4 regions of the Pseudoroseomonas sp. WGS1072 genome follow, and region 1 is predicted to be linked to each of the others. Evidence: riboswitches for the same ligand, from Rfam matches in the RefSeq annotation. Region 1 holds a riboswitch; each other region holds the start of a gene.
What was found. A riboswitch is a leader RNA that binds a small molecule or an ion and turns the genes downstream of it on or off. The one in region 1 is predicted to bind cobalamin.
Positions count from the first base shown of each region.

Region 1 (7,028 bases):
CACGTCGCAGAGCCAGGCGTCGAGCCGGGCGAGCGTCTCCTCCTCGGGCAGGCCGCGCGGAATGGCGCTCTCGGCCAGCAGTCCGGCCGCCTCGGCGCGCTCCAGGATGGCGCGGCGCAGCAGGGCGGTGCGGCGGCGGTCCAGCCCGTCGGCGGCGGCGTATTCGTCGATCAGCCGCTCCAGCTCCAGCCCGGCGCCGTGATGCCCGGCGCGGGTCAGCGGCGGCGTCAGGTGGCCGAGAGTGACGGCGCCGAGCCGCCGCTTGGCCACCGCCGCCTCGCCCGGATTGTTGACGATGAAGGGATAGACGACGGGCAGGCCGCGCAGCAGGGCGGCGGGCGCGCAGGCGGCGGAGAGCGCCGTCGCCTTGCCCGGCAGCCATTCCAGCGTGCCATGGGTGCCGAGGTGCAGCAGGACATCGGCCATGTCCCGCAGCGCCAGGTAGAAGGCGATGTAGCCGTGGCGCGGCGGCGTGTCGGGGTCGTGGTAGCCGGCCTTGCGGTCCAGCCGGGCGCCGCGCTCGGGCTGCACCGCGAGCAGCAGGCGGCCGAGGCGGAGATGGCGGAGATGGAAGGCGCCGTCGCGCAGCAGCGGATCGGCCTCGGGCGGGCCCCAGGCGGCCTCGACGGCCTCGCGCAGCGCGGCGGGGAGCGTGGCCAGACCGGCGCGGTAGGCCTCCAGGGAGAGGAAGGGCGCCGGCGGTGCGGTGGTCAGGGCGCGGGCGAGGTCCTCCGAGGACGGCGGCGGTGTGCCGATGGCGTAGCCCGCGGCCGTCAGATCCTCGATCAGCGCGGCGAGGCTGGCGAAGCTGTCGAGCCCCACCGCATGGCCGGCCTGGCCGGTCTCCCGCCCCGGCACGCCGGGATAGTCGGAGAGCAGCACGGCGAGGCGGCGCGCCGCGCGCGGCGTGGCGGCGAGCCGCGCCCATCCGAGCGCCCGGTCGGCGGCGAGGGCGATGCCCTCCGGGTCCGGGCGCAGCAGGGTGGGGGCGTATTCCAGCGCCGGATGCGGCTCGGCCTCGGCCTTGAAGGCGATGGCCGTGGTCAGCAGCCGCCCGTCCAGCTCGGGCAGCGCCACCTGCATGGCGAGGTCGCTCTGCGAGAGGCCGCGCGAGGAGGCCTCCCACACCGGGCGCGGCACGCCGGAGAGCACGAGCTGCAGCACCGGCGCGCCGGCCGCCTCCAGCGGCGAGGCGCCCTGCTGCCGGGCGGCGAAGGCGGTGGCGTTGAGCACGACGGCGGGACGCCAGGCGGCGAGGCAGCCGGCGACGAGGCCGGCCGATTCGGGCTCCTTCAGGCTGGCGGCGTGGAGGCCGCGGACCCGCAGGCCGCGGGCCCGCAGCGCCGCCGCCAGCGCTTCGAAGGGCGCCATGTCCCCGGCCAGGAGATGCGCCCGGTAGAAGACGACCACCGCCTCGGGGTCGGGCTCCTCCGCCCCCAGCGGGTGCTCGCCGGCGGCGGGCAGCGGCGCCGGCCGCGCGCCGTCATCCGGGCCGAGGCCGGCGGCATGGGCGGCGAGGCGCAGGGCGGCGGCATGGTTGACCGGGCCGCCGGCGCGCAGCAGCGCGTCCAGCCGCGTCCGCAGCGGCGCCGCCAGGGTGGAGAGGGCGTCGAGCCGCGCATCCGCCCGCCCATCCCCCGGCAGCAGGGCCAGCGGGATGCCGCGGGCGCGGCAGAGCGCCGCCACCTCCTCGGCGCCGTAGCGCCAGTAGTCCAGCCCGCCGAGCAGGCGGATGACGATGCAGCGCGCCCGCTCCAGCACGCTCTCGGCATAGAGATCGACCGAGAGCGGGTGGCGCAGCCGGGCCAGGCTGGCCAGCCGCAGCGAGGGGCGCGGGGCGGGCAGGCTGTCCCAGGCCGCGGCGGCGGCGGCGAGGTCGCTGTCGGTGAAGGAGAGCAGCACCAGCTCGGCCGGGCTCTGGCCGAGGTCGATGGCGGCCTCGGCCTCGTCCAGGGATCGGGTCTCGCGGGGGAGGAGATGCACGGTGCCGGGGCGCTCCCGAGGTTCAGGCGATCCATCCGCATCTGGGGAGGGCCGGACCGGTGGTCATCCCCAAGGCCGCCTCCCCGCGGGTGCTCAGCCCAGGATGATCCGGGCGATGCCGTCCTGGTCCATCCCGCTGCGGCCGATGATGACGACATGGCCGTCGCGGTCGTCCGGCCAGGGGCGGTCGAACTCCTGCCGGAAGCGGGTGCCGACGCCCTGCACGACCAGCCGCATCGGCTTGCCCGCCAGGCGCACGAAGCCCTTCATCCGCAGCACGTCATGCGCCTCGGCCGCCCGCCGCAGGCGCGCCACCAGCGCGTCCGCCTCCGCGATCTCGGGCAGGACGATGACGAAGCTGTCGAAGTCGTCATGCTCGTGCGCGCCGTCCTCGGCATCGTGGTGCGAGGGGCGGGCGGCGAGGTCGTCCTCGGCCGCGGCGCCGAGGCCGAGCAGCAGCGCCGCATCCAGCGCCCCCTCCCGGGCCGGCACCACCTTGACGGCGCGCGGCAGGCCGGCGGCGATCTCGCCGGTCAGCCGCTCCAGCGCGGCGGCATCCAGCAGATCGGCCTTGTTCAGCACCACGAGGTCGGCGCTGGCGAGCTGGTCCTCGTAGACCTCGGCCAGCGGATTGTCGTGATCGAGCGACGGGTCGGCCGCGCGCTGCGCCGCGACCGCCGCGGGGTCGTCGGCGAAGCGGCCCTCGGCCACGGCGGGGCCGTCGACCACGGTGATCACGCCATCGACGGTGACGCGGGAGCGGATGCCGGGCCAGTTGAAGGCCTTGATCAGCGGCTTCGGCAGGGCGAGGCCGGAGGTCTCGATCAGGATGTGCTCCGGCGGCTCCGGCCGGTCGAGCAGTGCCTGCATGGTCGGGATGAAGTCGTCGGCCACGGTGCAGCAGAGGCAGCCATTGGCCAGCTCGACGATGTTCTCCTCGGCGCAGCCCGGGATGCCGCAGCTCTTCAGCGTCTCGCCATCGATGCCGAGCGCGCCGAACTCGTTGACGATGATGGCGATGCGCCGCCCCTCCGCCTGCGCCATCACCTGGCGCAACAGCGTCGTCTTCCCGGCGCCGAGGAAGCCGGTGACGATGGTGGCGGGGGTCTTCTCCAGCGTGCTCATGCGGCGGACTCCGGGGCGGGAAGGAGGGAGGGCAGCCGGCCGAGCACGGCGCGGCGCAGCGATTCGGGGCGGCGGGAGGGCAGCACGGCGCCACTGGGATGGGCGGCGTAGGTGGCGCCATAGGCCAGCAGGTCGGCGGCCTGCCCCGCCTCCAGATGGCCGAGCAGATAGCTCCACTTGCCCGGAGCGGTCATGGCGGCGGCGCAGCCGCGCTCGCAGACGGCCAGGCAGGTGACGGGGCGCAGCGCGACCGGCGGCGCGGGATGGGCGGCCAGCGCCGCCGCCACGGCGTCGTGCAGCCGGCGGCCGGGCGGCGTCTCACCCTCGGCGAGCGGCCGGTCGGCGCGGCAGGTGACACAGACCAGCAGCGTGGGCGGCTCCCGGTTCGGCTCGATCATCGGCACGGCGGTCCTCCGTCGCGAGGCGGTCACGGAGTGCCGACCGCCCGGCGCCATGCGGCGACCGGGTCGAGGCGCCGGGAGGACGGAACCCCCGGACACATCGCCGCCCGCCGGGGCACCCCGCCCGGTGGCACGATCCGATGGGGATGGCAGGTCTCCTGGCTCACGGATCGGGCGCGCCCCGCCGGCCTTCCCGGCCACCCCTCGCGGCGCGGCCAGTGGCATGTCGGCGGGCCGCTCTCCGCCTACAGTTGCGGGGGCAGCCGCGGCCTGGGGCCCCGGGGAGCCCGCACCGCATTCCCTTTTCACCCCCGCCCCGGCAGCCGCCGATGGCGGGAGACCATCTGGCCGTCTCCTAGGCGGCGGGGTGGCGGCGAGTCAATCGCCGCCACCCCGCCCGGCTGAAACCGCGACGCCGCCGCCACAACGGGTCAGCCCCGGGCGAAGGACACAATTCGATCCGGCCCGCCTCCGGGCGCGGCTTGGCCGCGAAGTTCCCATGACTTCGGGAATGGAACAAGCGGCGCAATATGTAATAGGGATAAAGTGTAAATTACTTGAATAGGGAGATTCCGAAAGAAATCACGAAGGGTCTATATCACCAGGGCGGCGTTATCGCGGTAATCCATTCGGCGGCGCGGCCGGAAATGCGATTTTCGGTAGACTCTGAGACGAGGCTGTATTAGGTTTCCTCACCAATAGATGTGGCGGCACAGAATTGTGTCATTTTCGGGGCGGCGCGGCTGAAACTGGCCGGGCCTGGCCCCTCGTGGCCGCCACCCCTCGGAACCGATCATGGAGGTGTCCGCCCCCGCCCGGCGGAGGGCAGACCGCAAGGCAGACACATGGACAATCCAGCGCAGACCCCCCCGTCACCCCCGGCGGCGATCCCGGCCGACCGGCCCGGCGGGGCCACCACCGACCCGATGGCCGAGCAGGCCCCGGTGAAGATCGCCCTCCGGCATGTCTACAAGGTGTTCGGCGATGATCCCGACGCCGCGCTCCGCATGGTGCGGCAGGGCCGCGACAAGGACACCATCAAGGCCGAGACCGGCTGCACCCTCGGCGTCAACGACGCCAGCTTCGACATCCATGCCGGCGAGATCTTCGTCATCATGGGCCTCTCCGGCTCCGGCAAATCCACCCTGCTGCGGCTGCTGAACCGCCTGATCGAACCCTCGGCCGGCGAGATCTTCATCGACGGCCAGGACATCACGAAGATGTCGAAGCGCGAGCTGATTGAGCTGCGCCGCCGCGACATGAGCATGGTCTTCCAGTCCTTCGCCCTGCTGCCCAACCGCACGGTGATCGACAACGCGGCCTTCGGGCTGGAGGTGGCCGGCATTGGCGAGGCGGAGCGGCGGCGCAAGGCCATGGCGGCGCTGGAGGGCGTCGGCCTCGCCGCCTATGCCGAGAGCCGGCCGGACCAGCTCTCGGGCGGCATGAAGCAGCGCGTCGGCCTCGCCCGCGCCCTGGCGAGCGAGCCCAGCGTGCTGCTGATGGACGAGGCCTTCTCGGCGCTCGATCCGTTGATCCGCACCGAGATGCAGGACGAGCTGCTGCGTCTGCAGTCCGAGCAGAGCCGCACCATCATCTTCGTCAGCCACGATCTCGACGAGGCCATGCGCATCGGCGACCGCATCGCCATCATGCAGCACGGCAATGTCGTGCAGGTCGGCACGCCGGACGAGATCGTGACCAACCCGGCCAACGACTATGTCCGCTCCTTCTTCCGCAACGTGGATGTGTCGCAGGTCTTCCGCGCCGGCGACATCGCGCGCGAGACGCAGGTGACGCTGATCGACCGGCGCGGCATGGCGGTGCACGCGGCGCTGGAGCGGATGCGCCGGCACGACCGCGACGTCGCCATCGTCGTCGGGCGGGACAAGCGCTACCACGGCATGGTCAGCGCCGAATCCCTCGCCCGCGCGGCGCGTGACGGCGGGGCGGACCCCTATCACCGCGCCTTCCTGCCGGAGGTGGAGCCCATCGCCGCCGCCGAGACCCTGTCCGACGTGATGGGCCGCGTGGCGCAAAGCCCCTTCCCGGTGCCGGTGGTGGACGAGAGCCGCCGCTACCTCGGCTCCATCAGCAAGTCGGCGCTGCTCAGCACGCTCGACCGGTCCGGCAACTGAGGGGGAGGAGAGATCATGCAGGGTATGGATCTGCGCATCGGCGAGGGTGCCGATGCCGTCGTCAACTATGTGCTCGACCACTTCACCCCCGCGCTGGACGCCATCGCGGCCGTCATCGGCTTCGTCACCGGCGGCATCCAGTCCGGGCTGCATCTGCTGCCGGCCCCGGCGATGATCGCGATCATCGCGCTGCTGGCGCTGTGGCGCGTGGGCTGGAGGTTCGCCGTCTTCGCCGTCGCGGCGCTGCTGCTGATCACCGGCATGGGGCTGTGGGACCGGATGATGGAGACGCTCGGCCTGGTGCTGGCGGCGACCGTCATCGCCATCGTCATGGGCGTCCCCCTCGGCATCGCCATGGCGCGCAGCGGGCTCGGGCAGATGCTGCTGCGCCCGACGCTCGACCTGATGCAGACCATGCCGGCCTTCGTCTACCTGATCCCGGCCGCCATGTTCTTCGGCCTCGGCGCCGTGCCGGGCACCATCGCGACCGTCATCTTCGCCATGCCGCCGGTGGTGCGCCTGACCAACCTCGGCATCCGCCAGGTGCATGCGGAGTTCATCGAGGCCGGTCTCGCCTTCGGCTGCACCCCCTCGCAGCTGCTCTGGAAGGTGCAGATCCCGAACGCGCTGCCCTCGATCATGGCCGGCATCAACCAGACCATCATGCTGTCGCTGTCGATGGTCGTCATCGCCTCGATGATCGGCGCCGGTGGCCTCGGCAACACCGTGCTCACCGGCATCCAGCGGCTCGATGTCGGCACCGGCTTCGAGGGTGGCCTGGCCGTCGTCGTGCTCGCCGTGCTGCTCGACCGCATCACGCAGAGCTTCGGGCAGCAGGAGGGCCGGAAGGGTTTGGGCTTCAGCCTGCGCCAGCTCTTCGCCGGCCGTTCGGAGGCGCCCGCCGCGGCGCCGGCCGCCCGCGGCTGAGACCGGCGGGGCCGCACCGGCGGCCCACCTCCGCCATTCCGCAAATCCGCAACAGAGAAGAAAGAACGCCAGAATGCTGCTGAACAAGCGCGCCTTCCTGACCCTGTCCGCCGGCCTCGGTGCCGCCGCCCTGCCGATGAGCCTGCCCCGCCCCGCGCGCGCCCAGTCGGGCGCCACCATCAAGCTGGGCTTCGCCCCCTGGGCAGACGCGGAGTTCATCACCCGCCTCGCCGCCCGGCTGATCGAGGACCGGCTGGGCCACAAGGTGGAGCTGGTGCAGACCGACGTGGCGCCGCTCTACCAGGGCATCACGCGCGGCGATGTCGATGCCATGCTGATGTGCTGGCTGCCGCAGACCCATGCCGACTACTTCAAGCGCGTCGAGGGGAAGGTGGAGAAGCTCGGCACCCTCTACACCGGCGCCAAGCTGGGCTGGGTGGTGCCGAAGTATGTGCCG
Region 1 is NZ_JBMPSU010000001.1:971,867-978,894, reverse strand. It holds gene cobN (cobaltochelatase subunit CobN) at 1-1,983, opposite strand, end outside; gene cobW (cobalamin biosynthesis protein CobW) at 2,077-3,108, opposite strand; gene ACF3NH_RS04675 (DUF1636 family protein) at 3,105-3,506, opposite strand; cobalamin riboswitch at 3,641-3,868, opposite strand; gene proV (glycine betaine/L-proline ABC transporter ATP-binding protein ProV) at 4,436-5,644, shown strand; gene ACF3NH_RS04665 (ABC transporter permease) at 5,660-6,571, shown strand; gene ACF3NH_RS04660 (glycine betaine ABC transporter substrate-binding protein) at 6,645-7,028, shown strand, end outside.

Region 2 (7,028 bases), 130 kb from region 1:
ACGTGCTGTGGCTGTCGGATTTCACCTACGTCGCGACGTGGCAAGGGTTCGTCTACGTCGCCTTCGTCATCGACGCCTTTGCCCGCCGCATCGTCGGCTGGCGGGTGTCACGGGCGGCCAGTGCAGGCTTCGTCCTCGACGCACTGGAGCAGGCCATCCACGACCGGCGTCCCGTGAAGGGCGGCCTGACCCACCACAGCGACCGCGGGTCGCAATATGTCAGCATTCGGTACACGGAACGGCTGCTCGACGCCGGGATCGAGCCGTCCGTCGGGAGCGTTGGTGATTCCTACGACAACGCACTGGCCGAGACGGTGATCGGACTGTTCAAGACCGAGGTCATCCGCCGCCGCGGCCCGTGGCGGTCGCTGGAAGCCGTCGAATACGCCACCCTCGAGTGGGTGGCCTGGTTCAACATCCACCGCCTCCTCGAGCCGATCGGAAACGTCCCTCCCGCCGAAGCCGAGGCGCGTTACTATGCTGCGGGGGATGCACCAGCCCTGGCCGCTTAACCCAAACCAACCAGCCTCCGGCAAACCCGGGGCGGTTCAACTGCTGGCAGTCTCCCCAAGCCCTCCTGGCTCGCAGAGCCCGAGAAGCTCTGGTCGCCCTGGAAGCTTGAAGGCGAGGAGCTGATGGCTGGAAAACGGGACGCTCTCCAGTTGGCTCTGGCCGAGCAGGAGCGCGCGGGCATCGACATCGTCAGCGATGGCGAACAAACCCGCCAGCATTTCGTCACGACCTTCATCGAGCACCTCAACGGCGTCGATTTCCAGAAGCGCGAGACCGTGAGGATCCGCGATCGCTATGACGCCAGCGTGCCGACCGTCGTTGGTGCCGTGTCCCGCGAGAAGCCTGTTTTCGTCGAGGACGCCAAATTTTTGCGGCAGCAGACCAAGGAGCGCATCAAATGGGCTCTGCCCGGACCGATGACGATGATCGATACGCTCTGCGATGCCCATTACAGAAGCCGCGAGAAGCTTGCCTGGGAGTTCGCGACGATCCTCAATCGGGAGGCCCGCGAGCTCGAAGCCGCCGGGGTCGATATCATCCAGTTCGACGAGCCAGCCTTCAATGTGTTCTTCGATGAGGTGAATGATTGGGGCATCGCGACCCTGGAAAGGGCGATCGAGGGCCTGAAGTGCGAGACGGCGGTCCATATCTGCTATGGCTATGGCATCAAGGCCAACACGGACTGGAAGAAGACCCTGGGCTCGGAGTGGCGCCAGTATGAAGCCACCTTCCCCAAGCTCCAGGCGTCCAATATCGATCTGATTTCCCTGGAGTGCCACAACTCGCATGTTCCGATGGAGCTTCTGGAGCTCGTACGCGGCAAGAAGGTGATGGTCGGGGCCATCGACGTGGCGACCGACACCATCGAGACCCCGGAGGAAGTCGCCGCGACCCTGCGCAAGGCGCTCCAGTTCGTGGACGCGGACAAGCTCTGTCCCTGCACCAACTGCGGCATGGCGCCGCTCTCGCGCCGCGTTGCCCGAGGCAAGCTCCAGGCACTCAGCGCAGGTGCGGACATCATCAGGCGGGAACTCGCGGCCTGAACACTGGTCCATGGTGGGCGGGGTGAGTCGCTGAACCGCAGATCCGGCTGAAGATCGCCCCTCGGTGTTCCAAGGCGATTCTCACCGATACGGATCGGCGGGACACCTCGAACCGCTCCCGCCAGCGGCCGCGGAGATCGGCATTGCGCGATCCGAGACCGTGCACGGAGACGATGTCGTTGGAGGAGACGCCGGACCGCCCGGAACTGATCGATGTCATCGCCTCCATCCTGGGCGTCCGGCCGCAGGTCGCATAGACAGGTGCCTCGCACCAGGGAACCCCATGGCATGCACGGTGCCAACTACGCCTTGAAGGACGAGATCCGGGAATACTGGACCCGGCGCGCCGAGACCTTCGACCTGTCGCCCGGCCACGGCATGAAGAGCCTGGAGGAGCGCGACGCCTGGGCGGCGCTGCTCCGCCGCCACATGGGTGCCGAAGCACGTCGCGTGCTGGAACTGGCCTTCGGCACCGGCGAGGTCACCCGCGTGCTGCTGGGCATGGGGTGCGAGGTGACGGGGCTGGACCTGACCGAGGCCATGCTGCTGCGCGCCCGGGCCAAGCATGCGGGCACCCAGGACCTGCGCCTGTTCCTGGGCGATGCCGAGGACACGCGCGAGCCGGACGGCCGCTACGACGCCGTGGTCAGCCGTCACCTGGTCTGGACGCTGGTGGACCCGGCGGCGGCCTTTCGCGACTGGTTCCGGGTGCTGCGACCGGGCGGGCGGGTGGTCATCGCCGACGGCGACTACGTGCGCCTGTCCCGCATCGGGCAGCTCCGTCTGCGGCTGTCCGACTGGCTGAACCAGCGCCAGGGCGTCGTCGGCCCGGCGGTGGACTACGCCGCACACGAGGCCATCCAGCGGCAGGTGTTCTTTCGCCAGGGCCTGCGGCCGGAGCCGCTGCGGGCCATGCTGGAGGAGGCGGGCTTCACCGACTTCCGGCTGGAGCGCCCGCGCGGCCCGCACGCGGCGCAGCGCCGGGGTGCGCCGCTGCGGCAGAAGCTGCGCATTGGCATCTGGAACAGCTTCGTGCTGTCCTGTGGCAAGCCGGGTGGGAACTGAAGGTTGGTTGGCCTGACGCAGGTTCTTGCTGCATCAGGCCGGTAGGGACGTCAGCCGTGCGAGGCGCGGCTCAGGCGCGCCTGGAGCCAGCCGGTCGCCAGTCCCAGCGTGGCCCAGAACAGCAGGCTCACTGCGGTCACCCCCGCGATGAAGCGCTGGGTTAAGGCGTCCGGCACGGCCGATGCCTCGGCAGGCGCCGCCGGGGCGCCCCAGAGGTGCGGGAGAGCGATGACGATGACGGCCAGCACGGCCCAGGGCAGCCGCCGGGTGAAGGCGATCAGCGCCAGGCCGCCCGCCGTCAGCAGCGCCGTCGCCACCCACCAGACCTGACGGTCGGCGAGTTCTGCCACCGGCGTGCCGGGGAGCTTGGGTGGCAGGCCGATTGACGGGGCCAGGGTGAAGACCGCGAAGCCCGCCAGCCCCCAGAGCAGGCCCTGCCGCCAGTCCGCCACGGCGCCGCGCAGGGACATGGCCGCCCCCAGCAGCAGCGCGTAGGCGATGCCGGTCAGCATGTCGGCCAGCACGGTATAGAGCGTCCGCTCCAGCCCGTCCTCCGGCGCCCAGGCTTCGGCGCCATGCTCGTGCGCCTCGGCAGCGTGGTCGGCGTGCCCCGGCGCGGCGCTGTCCTGGTGCTCGTAGGTCTCGGCCACGAGGATGGTGGGCACCGTGTTCCACTGGTGCCCGAGGCTGGCCACGGCGCCCGCCAGGATGCCCGCGAACAGCGCCACGGCCAGAAGCCGCCTGAGATGGTCCATCATGGTCCGGCTCAGTGGCAGGGGAAGCCGTTGGAGTGGCGGGTGTCATGCGCGGCGTTGTGCAGCAGGTCGTTGTGCGCGAAGCCGACGCCCCAGAGCAGCAGGGTGCCGAAGGCCAGGGCGAGGACGCTGGCCAGCACGCGGCCAGTGCTGCTGGCCGCGGCCTGATGGATGGAAGCCGATGTGGCTGGGATCTGCATGAGGAGGCGCTCCGCCGACGCGCCCCGCGCCGGTCCAGAAGGTTGACCACGCCCCGGCAGGTCTCCTGGCTCGCGAATCCTGACCGATGCGCCTGCCTTCCCGGCACCGGGGTGCCAGTGGCCTGCCCAACGGGCAGACGGCGCATCGGTGATCCGCCAACAGTTGCGGGGGCAGCCGCCGACTGAACTCCGATCGGAGCCGCACGACGTTCCCTTTTCACTCGCTCGCGCGAGACCGGTGCGGCGCCTAGGCTATCGTGTGGCGCTTGGCAGGTACAAGTTCTGACAGCCCTTGTCCGGCAGCCCACTCAAGAAGTTACGCCAGTCCGCAGCACCATGCCGTCTTGCAAAAAAATGATATGTTATCACATAACTACTAAATGACCTTGGTATCAGAAGCCTTGACGTCGGCTGATTCGCAGGCGCCGCGCATGCTGGCCGCTGCCGAACCGATCATCCTCGCCAGCATTCTCGCTCCCACCGTGTCGCTCGCGGTCTGAGGGCGCAACCTGCCCAGGCCGCTTCTGCGGGATGCGCAGCGCTTGGCCCAGCAGGCGCCGTTCGTGTGTTCCGGGATAGGTGAGCCAGATATCGCGGTGATGCAGGCGCTCGCGGGTTTTGAGCCTCCGCTGCACCCGGCGCTGCTGGCCGACATGCTGTTCCTCGCCAACTTGTTCGCCGAGGTGTCGGACAGTCAGCAAGTCCGCCTGCGTTTGGAAGCCGTTTCGGACGATAGCTGCGCGCTGTTCCATGCCGATGCGGTGCGCCTGCGCCTTCTCTGCACCTATTGCGGCGATGGGACCGAATGGCTGGCGCGGGCGGGCGGGGCGGCGGAAGCCCGGCGCTTGCGCGACGGGGACGCCCTGCCCGACCGCGCCAGCATTCAGCATCTGCCCATCGGCGCCGCCGCCATCCTGTGTGGTGAAGCCGGGATGCCTGACCACGGCTGCATCCACCAATCCCCACCCATGCCACGCGACGCGACCGGCCGCGCCTTGCACCCGCGCCTGCTGCTCTGCATCGACCCGGCCGAAGAGGACTGACCGCCATGGCGAGCCAAGCGCAATCCCCGACCGACCCTCGGCTGCCTGTCACCGAGCTGTCCGCTTCCTCGGCGCCGGGAAGGCCACCTTGCTGAACCAAGTCCCGGCGAACCGCGAAGGACGGCGTGTCGCTGTCATCGTCAACGACATGTCGGAGGTGAACATCGACGCTGCCCTGGTCGAGCAGGGCGGCGGCCTATCGCGTACCGAGGAGAAGCTGGTGGAGATGTCGAATGGCTGCATCTGCTGCACCCTGCGGGACGACCTGATGCAGGAGGTGCGGCGCCTGGCCGAGGAAGGCCGCTTCGACGCGCTTCTGATCGAGAGCACGGGCATCAGCGAGCCCATGCCGGTGGCCGCCACCTTCGACTTCCGCGACGAGAACGGGCAGTCGCTTGACGATATCGCCCGCCTCGACACCATGGTGACGGTGGTGGATGCCCAGGCCTTCCTGCGTGACTACGGCTCCGCCGACACCCTGGCCACGTGCGGCGAGACGGCGGGCGAAGGCGACACCCGGCTGCTGGTGGACCTGCTGGTGGAGCAGGTGGAGTTCGCCGACGTCATCGTGGTGAACAAGGCGGACCTGGTGAACGCGGAGGAGTTGCAGCGCCTCTCCAGCATCCTGGCCACCTTCAACCCGCAAGCGGCCATCATCCCGGCCACGCTGGGCCAAGTGCCGCTGGCGGCGGTGTTGGAGACCGGCCGTTTCGACTTCGCCCGCGCCCAGCAGGCGGCGGGGTGGAGCCAGGCGCTGGCGGGCCACCACCCGCCGGAGTCGGAGGAGTTCGGCATCCGCAGCTTCGTCCGGCGCGCGCGGCGGCGCTGCATCCGGCGCGCTTCCATCGCTTCCTGCAATCCGAGATGCCCGGGGTGGTGCGCGCCAAGGGCTTCTTCTGGCTGGCCAGCCGTATGGCCTGGGCGGGATCATGGCAACTGGCCGGGGCGGTAGGGCGGCATGAGGCCGCAGGCTTCTGGTTCGCTGCCGTGCCTGAGAGCCGCTGGCCGACCGACCCGGAATGGCGTGAGGGCGTGCTGCGCAATTGGGTAGAGCCTCATGGCGACCGGCGGCAGGAGATCGTCTTCATCGGCGTCGAGATGAACGAGGCTGCGCTGCGCCATGCATTGGATGCCTGCCTACTGACAGATGTCGAGATGCGGGGCGGGCCGAAGGCTTGGGCAAGGCTACCGGACCCGTTCCCTGAGTGGCGCCAAGCCTAAGGCTACGGTTCCGCGTCCGGCGTCATCAGGGTCGTCGGGTCACATCCCATTGCCTTGAGGTCGGCCGGGCGCTTGCCCGTGAGCACGTTCATTCGGCCGCCTGCCGCTTGGTGGATGCCTTGACCTCAGCGGGGGAGAGCAGCAGCAGCTTGCCATGCTGCACCCCGCGCTCCGCGCTGACGGCATCGGCGAAGCGCCGGACCAGGGCCGCGTCGCCCTTCAGCACCGCCACCTCCAGGCAGGCGTGGTGGTCCAGGTGGACATGCAGGGTGGCCACCGAAAGGTCATGGTGGTCGTGGAAGGAGTTCGTCAGGCGCTCCGGCAGGTCGCGGCGATGGTGGTCGTAGACATAGGCCAGCGCGCCGACAGAGGGACCCGCCGCCTGCCGTGTCTCCGCCGCCTGCTGGAGACCCGCGCGAACGAGGTCGCGTATCGCTTCCGAGCGGTTGTCGTAACCCAGGCCATCAACCTCCTGCAGCAGGTCGTCGTCGAGGGTGATGGTGATGCGCTGCATGCCGCCTCTCGGGCTGGGGTTGATATGCGAATTCATGGAAATTAGCATACCGCGCTCTCTGCGAGGACGAGAATTACCATGCTGCGCCGCTCGATGCTGCACGCCATGTCCGGGTTCGCGGCGCTGGCGGCCCTGCCCCCCGCATTTGCCCAGAACGTGCGGCGCAGGCTGACCTTCTCCTGGCCCACCAATGCCGGGCCGCTGCACCCGCATCTCTACTCGCCCAACCAGATGTACGCCCAGTCCATGCTCTACGAGCCCCTGGTGCGCTACGTCGAGGGCGGCAAGATCCTCCCGGCATTGGCCACCGCCTGGGAGATGGAGGAAGACGGCCGCGCCTGGCGCTTCACCCTAAGGCCTGATGTCCGCTTCACGGACGGCACCCCCTTCGACGCTGCCGCCGTGGTCGCCAACGTCAACGCGGTGCTGGGCAACCGGGCGCGCCATGCCTGGCTGGAGCTGGTGAACCAGATCGAGGGGGCCGAAGCCATCGATCCGGGCACGGTCCGCCTGCGGCTGAAGGGGCCTTACTATCCCGCCTTGCTGGAGCTCGCCCTCCCGCGCCCCCTGCGCTTTGTCTCTCCGGCGGCGCTGCGACCGGATGGCAGCATCGCCGCGCCGGTGGGCACCGGTCCCTGGGTGCTGGCCGAGACCGCGCGCGGGCAACACGACCG
Region 2 is NZ_JBMPSU010000001.1:838,930-845,957, forward strand. It holds one part of gene ACF3NH_RS04040 (IS3 family transposase) at 1-512, shown strand, start outside; partial or broken gene ACF3NH_RS04045 (methionine synthase) at 549-1,556, shown strand; gene ACF3NH_RS04050 (class I SAM-dependent methyltransferase) at 1,845-2,621, shown strand; gene ACF3NH_RS04055 (CbtA family protein) at 2,672-3,379, opposite strand; gene ACF3NH_RS04060 (CbtB domain-containing protein) at 3,388-3,576, opposite strand; cobalamin riboswitch at 3,615-3,831, opposite strand; gene ACF3NH_RS04065 (DUF1826 domain-containing protein) at 4,119-4,619, shown strand; partial or broken gene zigA (zinc metallochaperone GTPase ZigA) at 4,625-5,840, shown strand; gene nikR (nickel-responsive transcriptional regulator NikR) at 5,929-6,354, opposite strand; gene nikA (nickel ABC transporter substrate-binding protein) at 6,433-7,028, shown strand, end outside.
Region 2: linked by a shared signal. The riboswitch ahead of ACF3NH_RS04060 (CbtB domain-containing protein) and the one ahead of ACF3NH_RS04675 (DUF1636 family protein) in region 1 are both predicted to bind cobalamin.

Region 3 (7,028 bases), 1.2 Mb from region 1:
CAGGAGGCGGGCCAGGTCGATGTCCATGCCGACGAGCTGGCCGGAGGCATCGTTGAAGTGCCAGGGCGGGTTGGTCGAGCCGGTACCGACGATCAGCTTGCCCCGCTCCTTGACGGTGTGGAGCTTGCTCCTGGCCACGGTCTGGGCCTGGGCTGCCCGCGGCGCGAGCAGACCGGCCGCGCCGCCCAGCGCCGCCCCCGCCGCGCCGATGCCGAAGAGGCCGCGCCGTTCCATGCTCATGGCCTTGTCGTCCTTGCTGTCCATGACGGAAATCCCCGAATCCCCCGGCGGCCCGGACGGCCGCCGCCGGAAGACAGGAGAGCAAGATTCCGGCCAGCCGTCACCTTGCGGTGCCGCAAGGATCGTCAGGCCTCGGCCAGCGCCGCCTCGCAGAGCCGCGCCACCGCCGGCAGATCCCCCGGATCGGCCACGCGGTGGGTGCGCGCCGGCATCTCCTGATAGGCCTTGCCGTCCTTGAAGCCGTGGCCGGTGACCAGCAGCACGCAGCGTGCCGCCGCCGGCAGGCGCCCCTCGCCATGCAGCCGGGCCAGGGCGGCCAGCGGGCTGGCCCCGGTCGGCTCGGCATAGACGCCCTCCAGCCGCGCCAGGTCCTGCATCGCCCGGCGCAGCGCCGCGTCGCTCACCGCGACGGCGAGGCCGCCGCTGGCCCGCACCAGCCGCAGCGTGTGGGTACCGTCGCGCTCATAGCCGATCAGCGGATCGCTGATGCCGGAGGCGATGGTGCGGGGTTCCCCCCAGGCCGAGACCGCCTCCGCCCCCGCCTCGAAGGCGCGAACGATCGGGGCGCAGCCCTCGGCCTGCACCGCGACCAGCCGCGCGCCGGGCAGGCCGCGCGCCACGCCCTGCACCAGCGGCCCGCTGCCGGTCGGGATCAGCACGAGGTCGGGCACGCCGATCCGGGCGCCGATCTCATGGCCCACCGCATCGAGCGCCGCCACGCCCCAGGGGTTGAGGAAGGTGGTGGTCAGATTGGCGAAGCCGTGCCGCTCCAGCCCGCGCGCCAGATCGTAGGCGCGCGAGTAGTGCCCCTCGACCAGCAGCAGCAGCGCGCCATGCGCCGCGATTTGCGTCACCTTGCCCGGCGGCGTGTGCGCCGGCACGACGATCACCGCCGGCACCCCGGCCCGCGCCGCATAGGCCGCGGTCGCCGCGCCGGCATTGCCCGAGGAGGCGCAGACCACGCCGCGCACGCCGAGCGCCACGGCCCGCGCCAGGGCGGCGCCGACCAGCCGGTCCTTGAAGGAGCCGCTCGGGTTGCGCGTCTCGTCCTTCAGCCAGATCTGTCCGGCGAAGCCCGGCAGCGACGCCTCCAGCCGCGGCGCGCGCAGCAGCGGCGTCTCGCCCTGGCCGAGATCGACCGGCGGCAGCCCGTCATCGCCCCGCAGTTCCAGAATGCCGCCGCAGGCCGCGCAATCGTAGAGCAGCGCCGGCGGATGCGCCCGCCCGCAGTCGACGCACCGCAGTTCCATCCCCGCCTCTGGCATCGCGCCCGCTCCCCTGTTCCGACAGCTCTTCTCGCGCCGAATCGAGGTGCCGGAAAGGGGCGCCGCCGGTGGCGCGGCCTCAACCCAGCCGGGCCAGGATCTCCCGGAACCGCTCGCGCACGCGCGGCGGCAGGCCGTCCGGGATCCGCGCCGGCGTCACCTCCCCCTCCCCCACCTGGATCAGCATCACCATCCCCATGGCGTAGTGCGGGATGCACTGGATGCCGTAGAGCCCCGGCACGTCGAACCGGACCTCGATCTCCTCGTTGATGCGACCCTTGAAGGGCGTGGCGCCCTCCGGGAGCATGGCGGGGATGGTCGCGGCGTTGTGCGTCACATGGGTGGCCAGGAACTTCACCCGCTCCCCGGGCGCGAGGCGCAGGAAGTCCGGCTCGTAGACCATGCCGCCGGTGGCGTTGCGGTTCAGCATCTTCACCTCGCGCGGGGCTCCGGCGCGGGCCGGAGGGGCGAGGCCACCCGACAGGGCGAGGAGGGGCAGCGCCACGAGCGCCCGCCGTCCCGGAAGCGGTTTCATGCAGGGGGTATCCTTCGGCTGATGTCGCGGAAGCGGAGGATGCGGCCGCCATCCTCGGGGTCGGTCAGGGTGGTGACGGCGACGCCGAAGACCGCGCGCAGCAGCGCGGGCGCCAGCACCTCGGCGGGCGTGCCGAGCGCCACCAGCCGCCCGGCCTGCAGCACGCCGACGCGGTCGCAGCCCATCGCCTGGTTGAGGTCGTGCAGCGCGATCACCGTCGTCACCGGCAGCGCGGCGACCAGGCCGAGGATCGCCAGCTGGTGGTGGATGTCGAGATGGTTGGTCGGCTCGTCCAGCAGCAGGATGCGCGGCTGCTGGGCCAGCGCGCGGGCGATGTGCACGCGCTGCCGCTCGCCGCCCGAAAGCGTCGCCCAGTCGCGCGCCGCGAAGCCCTCCATCTCGACCGCCGCCAGCGCGCCGTCGACGATGGCATCGTCCGCCGCAGACCAGGGCCGCGTCAGCGAAAGGAAGGGCGTGCGGCCGAGCTCGACCGCGTCGCGCACCGTGATGCGCTCGGCCGTCTCGGCCTGCTGCTCGACGAAGGCCAGTTGCTGCGCCACGGCCCGCCGGCCGAGCCGCGCCAGCCGCTCGCCGCCGAGCCGCACCACCCCGCGCGAGGGCGCCAGCACCCCCGCCAGCAGCCGCATCAGCGTCGACTTGCCCGAGCCGTTCGGGCCGATCAGCCCGAGCGTCTCGCCGGCGCGCACGGCGAGACTGACGCCGCGCAGGATCTCGCCGCCACGCGGGGCCCAGGCGAGGTCCTCCGCCTCCAGGACGGGCGCGCTCACCGGGGGGGCCTCATCGGGCGGGCCGCGCGCGGATCAGGATCAGCGCGAAGACCGGCGCACCGACGAGGGCGGTGATGACGCCGATCGGCAGCACCTGCCCCGGCACCAGGGTGCGCGAGAGCACGTCGGCGGCGATCAGGAAGACCGCTCCGATGAGCGCCGCCGCCGGCAGCAGCCGCCCGTGCCGCACGCCCACCAGGAAGCGCGCCGCATGCGGGATCACCAGGCCCACGAAGCCGATGGCGCCGACGATGCTCACCATCACGGCGGTGGCCGTGGCGGCGCAGAGGATCAGCGTGGCCTGCACGCGCCGCACCGGCACGCCGAGGCTGGCGGCGGAATCGGCGCCGAAGGTGAAGGCATCGAGCGCGCGGGCGTGCCAGAGGCAGACCAGCGTCACGGCCAGCGCCACCGGCACGGCGCGCGCCGTGTCGTCCCAGCGCACGCCGCTGAGATTGCCGAGCAGCCAGAACATGATGCCCCGCGCCTGCTCGGCGCTGGCCGAGCGGGTGATCAGGAAGGCGGTCAGCGCGTTGAACAGCTGCGAGCCGGCGATGCCGGCCAGCACGATCTGCCCGGCGCCGCGCGGCCCCGCCCCGCCGCCGGCCGCCCGCGCCAGCACCGCCACCAGCAGGAAGGCGGTGAGCGCCCCGGCCAGCGCCCCGGCCGAGAGCGAGACCGCGCCGGCGCCGATGCCCACCACCGTCACCAGCACCGCGCCGGTCGAGGCGCCGGCGGAGATGCCGAGCAGGTAGGGATCGGCCAGGGCGTTGCGCAGCAGCGCCTGCAGCACCACGCCCGAGACGGCGAGGCCGGCGCCGCAGCAGGCGGCGAGGATGGCGCGCGTCAGCCGGTAGTTCCAGACGATGCCCTGGTCGATCCGGTCGATCTCGTAGGCGGCGCCGAACAGCTTGTTGGCCAGCGTCCTCAGCACCGTCGCGGGCGGGATCGCCGTCTCGCCGATGCAGATGCCGGCGAGCAGCGCCAGCGCCAGCACCAGCGCGATGCCGAGGCTGACCAGCGCGGCCCGGCCGAGCCGCGGCCACAGCGCGGGCGGCGCCGCCACGAAGCTCACTTCTCCAGCTTCGCCATCGCCTCGGTCAGCGTCTCCAGCCCGCCGATCAGCCGGATGGTGGCCTGCATGGCATGCGCGTCGAGGATGACGATGCGGCCGCGCCGCACCGCCTCCATCTGGCTCGTCACCGGATCGCTGCGGAGGAACTCCAGCTTCTTCTCGTAGTCATCGGCCGGGAAGCGGCGCCGGTCCATGCGGGCGATGACCAGCACCGAGGGATTGGCCCGCGCGATGGTCTCCCAGCCGACCGTCGGCCACTCCTCGTCCGACTGCACCACGTTCCGCAGGCCGAGGGTGCGCATCATGTAGCCGGGGATGCCCTTCTGCCCGGCCATGTAGGGGTCGAGGTCGAGATCGGCGCTGGAGAACCAGAAGGCGGCCGATGCGTCCTTCAGCCCGAGCCCCTTCGCCTGCTCCACCGCCCGCGCCTCGCGCGCGCGGAGATCGGCGACGAGCGCCGCGCCCCTGGCCTGCCGGTCGAAGATCGCGGCGAGCTGGCCGATGCCCTTGTAGAGACTCTCGGTCGAGAAGGCGGCGGTGCGGGTGCCGTCGGCGCCGACCAGGTTGTTCTTGCCCTCGCAATCGGCGGGCATGATGTAGGTCGGGATGCCGAGCTCGTGGAACTGCGGCCGGGTGCCGACCACGCCCTGCGGCCCGATCATCCACTCGAACTGCGTCGCCACCAGTCCGGGCCGCTTGGCGATCACCGATTCGAAGCTCGGCGCGTTGTTGTCGAGGCGCGGCACCTTGTCGTTCTGCGCGCTGAACTCGGGCAGCACGTTGTTGAACCAGAGCGCGGTGCCGGCCATGCGCTCGCCCACACCCAGCGCGTAGAGGATCTCGGTGGCGGACTGCCCGATGGTGACCGCGCGGTCCGGCGGGCCGGCGAAGGTCAGTCGCTCGCCGCAATTCTCCACCGTCAGCGGATAGGCGGTGGCCTGCGGCGCGGGCGCGGCGGCCGGCTGGGCCAAAGCGGGGGCGAGGGGCAGCAGCAGGTGCAGGCCGAGGCCCGCCGCCACGGCCTGGAGGGACGCAAACCTCATGACTCAGATCTCCGGTCAGGATGGCGCCGGCGGCGCGATGGCCAGACGGGGCATCCCGGAGAGGCGGCACGCGGGCGCGGGCCGCGCTGGAGGTCGCGTTGCAGCACGTTCATCGGCATCCCTGCCCGGACAACCCCGCCCGGCTGGTGGTCACACGTGCCGGCAGGTCTCCTGACTGGCGGGTCAATGCCCGATCCCGCCTTCCCGGGCGGCCTCCCTTCGGAGGCGTCCCAGTGGCCTGCCGGGATCCGGCTCGCCGCCTACAGTTGCGGGGGCAGTCCCGTTTCATGGCGCGCGGCCATGGCGGGTTCCCTGTTAGGTCCTCTCGGACACCGACGCGGCACCGGTAATGGAAGGCCGCCGGGCTGGCAAGACAAAAGCCCGGCCGCCGCCGCGGAGCGCCCATGCCGCGGCCCAGCTTGCAACCGGAGCGTGCCCGGCCCTAGCTTCGCGCCCGTAATGTAAGATTCTGCCAGGAGTGACGGCGGTCCATGTGTGAGAAATGCGGCAGCCTCCTGGCCTGCCTTGCCGCCCCGCTGGCGGACGACACCGCCACCACGGCCCTCGCCGGTACGCGGGAGGCCCAGGAGGCCCCGGTGCGGATGGCCACCGCCTCCGGCAACGCGGCGGTGGATGCCCTGATCTCCGGCCCCGCCTGGGGCGGCCCGGTGCGCTTCGGATTCCCGCAATCCGCCGGCGCCTATGGCGGCGGCTCCAGCGAGGCGCTCACCGGCTTCCTGCCGGTCTCCTCGGCGCAGCAGGCCGTGGCGCGCGCCGCGCTGCTCGGCACCGCCTCGGGCGAGACCGCGCTGCTGCACGCCTTCCCGGTCACCGGCTTCACCCTGCTGCAGGTCAGCGAGGCGGCCGCCAGCCAGGCCGAGATCCGCTTCGCCCAGTCCTCGCAGCCCCCCACCGCCTGGGCCTATTCCCCGGGCAGCAGCGACAAGGCGGGGGATGTCTGGTTCGGCGACCGCTACGACTACCGCCATCCGGCGCTCGGCGATTACGCCTACGAATCCCTGCTGCACGAGCTGGGCCACGCGCTCGGCCTCAAGCATCCGCACGAGGCCACCGGCATCACCGGACAGGCGATGGAGACCGCCTGGGACAACAGCGAATTCACGGTGATGAGCTACCGCAGCCATTCCGGCGGCACGCTCGGCCAGCTCACCGCCGGGCCGTGGGACCTGCCGCAGACCTACATGATGCTCGACATCGCCGCGCTGCAGACGCTCTACGGCGCCGATTACGGCCTGCGGGACGGCGACACGCGCTACAGCTGGAACCCCGCGACCGGCGAGATGTCGATCGACGGCGCGGCGCAGGGCCGGCCGGGGGCGAATCGCGTCTTCATGACCGTCTGGGACGGCGGCGGCAACGACACCTACGATCTCTCCGGCTATGCCGGCGGCGTGGTGGTGGACCTCGCCCCGGGCGGCGCCTCCATCACCTCCGAGGCGCAGCGGGCCTGGCTCGACCAGGAGCACGGCATCCGCGCCAGCGGCACGGTCTACAACGCGCTGCTGCACGAGGGCGACACGCGCTCGCTGATCGAGAACGCCATCGGCGGCGCCGGCAACGACCGGATCTCCGGCAACCAGGCCGCCAATACCCTGCGCGGCGGCGCCGGCGACGACCATCTGCTCGGCCTCGCCGGCGCCGACAGGCTGTTCGGGGAGGCGGGCGACGACATCCTCGAGGGCGGCGCCGGGAACGATCTGCTGGATGGCGGCGCCGGCTTCGACATCGGCGTCTTCGATGCCGCCTTCCTGCCCGCCGGGGCGCGCGAGGCGGCCGTCTCGGCCATTCCGGGCGGCTGGACGGTGGCGATCAGCGCGGTCTCGGGCGGCCGGCGCGGCACGGTGGAGACCGACACCGCCCGGGCGCTGGAGGAACTCCGCTTCACCGACGGCAGCATCCGCCTCGACGGCGACGCGCTGCTGGACCCGGTCTGGTATGCCCGCCACTACGCCGATGTCTACCGGGCCGGCATCGGCGCCGCCTCGCACTACGCCACGCATGGCTGGCAGGAGGGGCGCGACCCCTCCGCCGACTTCAGCACCGCCGCCTATCTCTCCGCCC
Region 3 is NZ_JBMPSU010000001.1:2,208,796-2,215,823, reverse strand. It holds gene ACF3NH_RS10575 (transporter substrate-binding domain-containing protein) at 1-264, opposite strand, end outside; gene ACF3NH_RS10570 (pyridoxal-phosphate dependent enzyme) at 366-1,490, opposite strand; gene ACF3NH_RS10565 (pseudoazurin) at 1,585-2,040, opposite strand; gene ACF3NH_RS10560 (ABC transporter ATP-binding protein) at 2,037-2,828, opposite strand; gene ACF3NH_RS10555 (FecCD family ABC transporter permease) at 2,839-3,894, opposite strand; gene ACF3NH_RS10550 (ABC transporter substrate-binding protein) at 3,900-4,946, opposite strand; cobalamin riboswitch at 5,091-5,298, opposite strand; gene ACF3NH_RS10545 (M10 family metallopeptidase) at 5,438-7,028, shown strand, end outside.
Region 3: linked by a shared signal. The riboswitch ahead of ACF3NH_RS10550 (ABC transporter substrate-binding protein) and the one ahead of ACF3NH_RS04675 (DUF1636 family protein) in region 1 are both predicted to bind cobalamin.

Region 4 (7,028 bases), 1.2 Mb from region 1:
GCGCGCTCGAGTTCTACGACTTTATCATCTTCGTCTTCTTCGCCGCCGCCATCAGCCACCTGTTCTTCCCGCCCGGCATGCCGGACTGGCTGCAGCAGTTGCAGACCTTCGGCATCTTCGCCGCCGGCTACCTGGCGCGGCCGCTCGGCGGCCTGGTCATGGCGCATTTCGGCGACAAGCTCGGCCGCAAGCGCATGTTCACCTTCTCCATCTTCCTGATGGCGGTGCCGACGCTGCTGATCGGCCTGACGCCGACCTATGCGACGCTGGGCTATGCCGCGCCGATCCTGCTGCTGATCTTCCGCATGATGCAGGGGGCCGCGATCGGCGGCGAGGGGCCGGGCGCCTGGGTCTTCGTCTCCGAACATGTGCCGCCGCGCCATGTCGGCCTCGCCGTCGGCATGCTGACCGGCGGCCTCACCGGCGGCATCATGCTGGGCTCGCTGATGGCCACCGCCATCAACACCGCCATGACCCCCGCCGAGGTCGCCGCCTGGGGCTGGCGCATCGCCTTCCTGATCGGCGGCGTCTTCGGGCTGCTGGCCATGTACCTGCGCCGCTTCCTGCGCGAGACGCCGGTCTTCGAGGAGATGCGCCGCCGCGCCGAGCTGACGCGCGACCTGCCGATCAAGCGGGTGCTGGCCGGGCACGGCCGCGGCGTGGCGATCTCCATGCTGATGACCTGGATGCTGACCGCCGCCATCGTCGTCGTCATCCTGATGACGCCCACGCTGCTACAGAAGCTGCACGGCCTCACCCCGGCCGAGACGCTGCGCGGCAATCTGGCGGCGACCTTCACGCTGAGCGTCTCGGCCATCCTCTGCGGCTGGCTGCTGGACCGCTTCGGCAGCATCCGGGTGGGCATCGCCGGCGGGCTGGCGCTGCTGGCCACCACCTACGCGCTCTACATCGGCGCCGGCCTGCGGCCCGATCTGCTGGTGCCGCTCTACGCCCTGGCCGGCGTGGCGATCGGCGGCATCACCGTGGTGCCCTTCGTGATGATCCACGCCTTCCCGCCGCCGATCCGCTTCACCGGCGTCTCCTTCGCCTACAACGTGGCCTATGCGATCTTCGGCGGGCTGACGCCGCTGCTGGTCTCCGGCCTGGTGGCGATCGACCCTCTGGGCCCGGCGCATTACGTCGCCGCCGTGGCGCTGGTCGGCATCGTCACCCTGCTGGTGAACGGCCGCCCCGCGGCCTCCGCCCTGCCGGCCGTCACGCCAGCCCCCCTGCCGGGCGAGGCCCGGACCGCCGCCCGCTGATCCCTTCCGGGACGGGGCCATGGCGGCCCCGCCCCCTCTCCGGCGCGCGCCCGCTCAGGCTGTGCCGGTCCCGCTTCCCCCCGCCTCGGCGCGGAGCGTGCGCGCGGCGGCGACCATGTGCTCCAGCGCGGGGCGCACCTCCTCCCAGCGGCGGGTCTTCAGCCCGCAATCCGGGTTGACCCAGATCTGCCAGTCGGCCAGCCGCCTCCGCGCCAGCCGAAGCAGTTCCGCCATCTCCGCCGCCTCTGGCACGCGCGGGCTGTGGATGTCCCAGATGCCGGGGCCGATCTCGGCCGGCCAGGCCGCCTCCTCGCCCCCGCCCGGACGGGGCGCGAAGGCATCGAGCAGCTCCATCCGGCTGCGTGTCGTCTCGATCGAGATGGCATCGGCATCCATCGCCGCGATGGCGGGCAGGATGTCGTTGAACTCGGAGTAGCACATGTGGGTGTGGATGGCGGTGTCGTCCCGCACCCCGGCCGTGGCCAGGCGGAAGCTCTCCACCGCCCAGTCCAGATAGGCCTGCCAGGCCGCGCGGCGCAGCGGCAGCCCCTCCCGGAAGGCCGGCTCGTCGACCTGGATCACGGCGATGCCAGCCGCCTCCAGCTCCGTCACCTCGTCCCGCAGCGCCAGGGCGATCTGGCGGCAGACCTCGGCGCGCGGGATGTCGTCGCGCACGAAGGACCATTGCAGCATGGTCACCGGCCCGGTCAGCATGCCCTTGACCGGCCGCGCGCTGCGCGACTGCGCGTAGGCCGCCCAGCGCACCGTCATGGACCCCGGCCGCGCCACGTCGCCCCAGATGATCGGCGGCGCGACGCAGCGGCTGCCGTAGGACTGCACCCAGCCATGCCGGGTGAAGGCGTAGCCGTCGAGCTGCTCGCCGAAGTACTTCACCATGTCGTTGCGCTCGAACTCGCCATGCACCAGCACGTCGAGCCCGACCTCCTCCTGCCAGCGCAGGGCCTCGTCGATCCAGGCCTCGACCCGCCGCTCGTAGCCCTCCGCGTCCAGCGTGCCGCGCGCCAGGGCGGCGCGGGCCTGCCGCACCTCGGGCGTCTGCGGGAAGGAGCCGATGGTGGTGGTGGGAAAGTCGGGCAGGCCGAGCCGTGCCCGCTGTGCCGCGCGGCGGGCCGGGAAGGCGCCGGCGCGCCGGGCCATCTCCGGCGTCACGGCGGCGAGGCGCGCCCGCACCTCGGGCCGGTGCGCGGCGGCGCTCTCCGCCCGCCCCTGCCGCGCCCGGTCGCTGGCGGCCAGGGCCTGGGCGATGGCGGCCTCGCCCTCGTCCAGGCCGCGTGCCAGGGCGGCCACCTCCTCCAGCTTCTGGGTGGCGAAGGCGAGCCAGGACCGTACCGCCGGGTCGAGCCCCCGCTGGCCCTCCCCGCCCTCCTGGGCCAGATCGACCGGGACGTGCAGCAGGCTGCAGGAGGGGGCGACGATCAGCCGCCGCGTCCCCCGCCGCTCCGCCACCCGCCGCAGGGTGCCCAGCGCCGCGCGCAGGTCGCAACGCCAGACATTGCGGCCGTCCACCAGGCCGAGCGACAGCCAGCGCTCCGGGGGGAGCAGATCGAGCGCCGGCTCCAGGTCGGCCGCGCCGCGAACCAGGTCGAGATGCAGCCCGGCCACCGGCAGGCTGGCGGCGGTGGCCAGATTGTCGGCCATCGGGCCGAAATAGCTGGTCAGCAGCAGGTCGGGCGTGGCGCCCTCCGCCAGGGCGGCATAGGCGCGGCGGAAGGCCTCGCGCGCCGCCTCGGAGAGATCGAGCGCCAGGGCGGGCTCGTCCATCTGCACCCAGGCGCAGTTCGCTGCGGCCAGTTCGCCCAGGAGCCTGGCATAGAGCGGCAGCAGGCGGTCCAGCAGGCCGAGCGGGTCCGAGCCGTCCTCCGTCTTGCTGAGCAGCAGGAAGCTGACCGGGCCGAGCAGCACCGGGCGGGTGCGCAGCGGCAGGGCCTCGCGGAAGGCCGCCAGGGGGCGGTTCTCCGTCAGCTCGAAGCGCTGCCCGGCGGAGAGGCGCGGCACCAGGTAGTGGTAGTTGGTGTCGAACCACTTGGTCATCTCGAGCGCCGGCAGGCCGGCCGCGATGCCGGCGGACCGCTCGGCCGCGGTGCCACGCGCGCCGCGCGCCAGGGCGAAGGCGGTCGCGAGCGACACCGGCCCACCTCGCCAGCCATAGCCCTCGGGGATGGCGCCCAGCATGCCGGCAGTGTCGAGCACCTGGTCGTAGAGCGCGAAATCGTTGCTCGGGATGTGGCTGATGCCCTGGCCGGCCTGGAGCTGCCAGTGCCGCTGGCGCAGGCCCCGCGCGGCCTCCAGCAGACCGGCCTCGTCCAGTTCGCCCGCCCAGTGCGCCTCCAGCGCGGATTTCAGCTCGCGCCGGGCGCCGATGCGGGGGAAGCCCAGATTGGCGGCGACGGTCATGCGCCGCCCTCCGGCCGGGCGGTGGCGGTGGCCGGGCCGGAGGGGCCCCGTTGGAAGGTCGTCATGCTCTCGGTCCTGCCTCCGGTTCACCCCGCCCGGCGGCCTGGTCTGGTGCGACGCCGGCAGGTCTCCTGGCTCGCGGCGTTCCGGGGCATGGCGCCCAGGACACCGCCGGCCCGGCCTTCCCGCGCGCCCCGGAGGGTGGCGCAGTGGCCCGCCGCGGAGGCTTCCACGGCGAATGGGCCAGCGGCACGCCGCTGACAGTTGCGGGGGCAGCCGCCGACTGGCTCCCGGGCGCGATGGCCCGGCCGGAGCGCACGGCGTTCCCTTTTCACCCGCTCGCGCGGGACCGGCGACACATAAAGATATACTTATGTTAAATAGATCTGGCAAGCCGGCTCCAGTGGCCACCGGTCCGGACAGAAGCCCCTTTGCCGCCGCCCCCGAAGGCTCTAAGCGCGGCGGCATGGCCGCTGCCCTTCCGCCCCCCGAGACCACCCGCGCCCTGACCGCCCGCCTCTGGCGGCATTATGTCCGGCATCACAAGGGCGGCATCCTGCTCGCCCTGGTCTGCACCGGGGCGCTGGCGGGGCTGACCGCGCTCTATCCGCTGGTCATCCAGCAGGCCTTCGACCTGTTCACCGCCGGCGACGGGCGCATCGTCTGGCTGATCCCGCCGGCCATCATCCTGCTCACCGCCGCGAAGTCGCTGGCGCAGTACGGCCAGGCCATCTCGGTGCAGGCGGTGGTGCTGCGCGTCATCGAGCGCATCCAGAACGACCTGTTCCGCGCCCTGACCCGCACCGACCTCGCGCTGGTCGCGCATGACGCCCCGGCCCGCCATGCCGCCCGCTTCACCGCCGATGCCCAGGCGATCCGCGAGGCGCTGACCAAGGCGATCAACGCCCTGGCCGACGGGCTCACCGTCATCGGCCTCGCCGCCGCGATGGTCTGGCTGGACTGGCACATGAGCCTGATCCTGGCGGTCATCTATCCGGTGGCGGTGGTGCCGGTGATGAAGCTCGGCAAGCGCATCCGCCGGGCGTCGAGCGGCATGCAGGCGCGCGTCGGCGACACCGCCGCCCTGCTGACCGAGAGCTTCGCCGCCGCCCGCGTGGTGCGTACCTACGGGCTGGAGGCGCAGGAGGAGCATCGCGCCGGCCGCGCCTTCGCCGATCTGCGCGAGGCGCTGCTCTCCATCGCCCGCACCCGCGCCAAGCTCGACCCGATCCTGGAGGCGCTCGGCGGCGTCGCGGTCGCCGGGGTGCTGGCCTTCGTCGGCTGGAAGGTCTCGACCGGGCGCGGCACGGTGGGCGAGTTCACCGGCTTCATCTCCGCGCTGCTGCTGGCGACGCGGCCGATGCGCTCGCTGGGCGCGCTGAACGCGGCCCTGCAGGAAGGCTTCGGCGGGCTGATCCGGGTGTTCTCGGTGATGGACCGGCGCCCCGCCATCACCACGCCGGACGGCGCGCCACCGCTGCCCGAGGGGCCGGGGCGGCTGGTGCTGGAGCATGTCGGCTTCCACTATCCGGGCGGCGACGCGGCCGCCCCGCAGGCGGCGCTGGAGGATCTCTCGCTCACCGCCGAGCCGGGGCAGACGGTGGCGCTGGTCGGCCCCTCCGGCGCCGGCAAGTCCACCGCCCTCGCCCTGCTGCCGCGCCTCTACGACCCGACGGCCGGGCGCATCACGCTGGACGGCGCCGAGATCCGTTCCGTGACGCTGGAAAGCCTGCGCGGCGCCATGGCCTATGTCGGGCAGGACGCGGTGATCTTCGACGACACGGCGCTGGCCAACATCGCCTGCGGCCATCCCGGCGCCGGGCGGGCGGAGGTGGAGGCGGCGGCCCGCGCCGCCGCCGCGCACGACTTCATCGCCGCGCTCCCGCAGGGCTACGACACGGTGCTCGGGCCCGGGGGCTCGCGCCTCTCGGGCGGGCAGAAGCAGCGCATCGCCCTGGCCCGCGCCCTGCTGCGCAATCCGCGCGTGCTGCTGCTGGACGAGGCGACCAGCGCGCTGGACGCCGAGAACGAGGCCGCCATCGGCCGGGCGCTGGAGAGGCTGCGGGCCGGGCGCACCACCCTCGTCGTCGCGCACCGCCTGGCGACGGTGCAGGAGGCGGACCGCATCATCGTCATGCAGGAGGGGCGCGCCACCGAGAGCGGCACCCATGCCGAGCTGATGGCGCGGGACGGGCTCTATGCGCGGATGGTGCGGACGCAGGCCTTCGCGGCCGGCTGACGCCGGCGCCGCCTATTCCCGCCGCAGGATGCCGTCGACCAGCCGGTCGGCCCAGGGGCGGCTGCGGAAGGCGGCGCGCAGCGCGTCCTCGTCATAATCCTCCCGCACCCAGTCGAGGAAAGGCTTGGGGCCGTGCTGCCGCAGGAAGCGGGCATAGTCCCGGAAGAAGGCATCCAGGATGCCGGTCTTGCTCGCCGGGACGTGGCCGTGGCGCCAGGAGAGCTGGCGCATCGCCTCCTCCACCGGCCGGCCCTGCAGCATCAGCCAGAGACCGGCCGCCAGACCGGTGCGGTCGGCGCCGGACTTGCAATGGATCAGCACCGGCTCCGGCAGCTCGCCAAAGATCCGCGCCAGGCGCAGGATGCGGTCGCGGTGCGGCGCGCCGCGCGATTCCAGCGGCGCGTCGACATGGGCGAGGCCCAGCTCCGCGGCCATGGCGCGCCCCAGCGCGTCGGAGCCGCAGGCCTCGCGATGGCCGCGCAGGTTCACGAGGCTGCGGATGCCGAAGCGCCGCACGGCGCGGCGCAGCTGCCAGGGGCTCGGATGGTTGGAGCGGTAGAGCCGCCCGGCCTCGACCACGCCCCAGTTGCGCCAGCCGAGGCGCAGCAGGGCATGATCGACGAAGAGGCTGTTGATCCAGGCGGCGCGGCGCCCGGCGGCGGAGGTCAGGTCATGGGCCACGCCGCAGGGTATGGCGAGGCCGGCCCGCCGGGGCAAGATGGAAGGCGGATCGGGACCGCGCCCCTCAGCCGCGCCGGGCCACCCGCGACAGCGCCTCGCGCCCCGCCGCCGCGAAACGCTCGCGCAGCCAGGCGGCGGCGGGGCCGCGCGGTCGCTGCTTGTGCCACACCAGCTCCAGCGCCACCGGCCAGTCGCCCTCGTCGAACTCGAGGTCGGGCGTCACCAGGCCCGGCGCGGCGGGCGAGGCGGCGATGACGTGGTCGGAGACGAAGGCCCAGCCGATGCCGTGCTTGACCATCTCCAGGATCACCCAGTGGCTCTCCACCCACCAGACCTCGGCCGCCACCCGCAGGCGCCGCTTCTCCGGCCCGTCGCCGCGCGCGGCGACCAGGATCTGCCGGTGCCGCTTCAGCTCCTCCCATTCGACGCGG
Region 4 is NZ_JBMPSU010000001.1:2,125,172-2,132,199, reverse strand. It holds gene ACF3NH_RS10175 (MFS transporter) at 1-1,262, shown strand, start outside; gene metE (5-methyltetrahydropteroyltriglutamate--homocysteine S-methyltransferase) at 1,317-3,677, opposite strand; cobalamin riboswitch at 3,782-4,046, opposite strand; gene ACF3NH_RS10165 (ABC transporter ATP-binding protein) at 4,144-5,916, shown strand; gene ACF3NH_RS10160 (tyrosine-protein phosphatase) at 5,929-6,597, opposite strand; gene ACF3NH_RS10155 (LysR family transcriptional regulator) at 6,662-7,028, opposite strand, start outside.
Region 4: linked by a shared signal. The riboswitch ahead of metE (5-methyltetrahydropteroyltriglutamate--homocysteine S-methyltransferase) and the one ahead of ACF3NH_RS04675 (DUF1636 family protein) in region 1 are both predicted to bind cobalamin.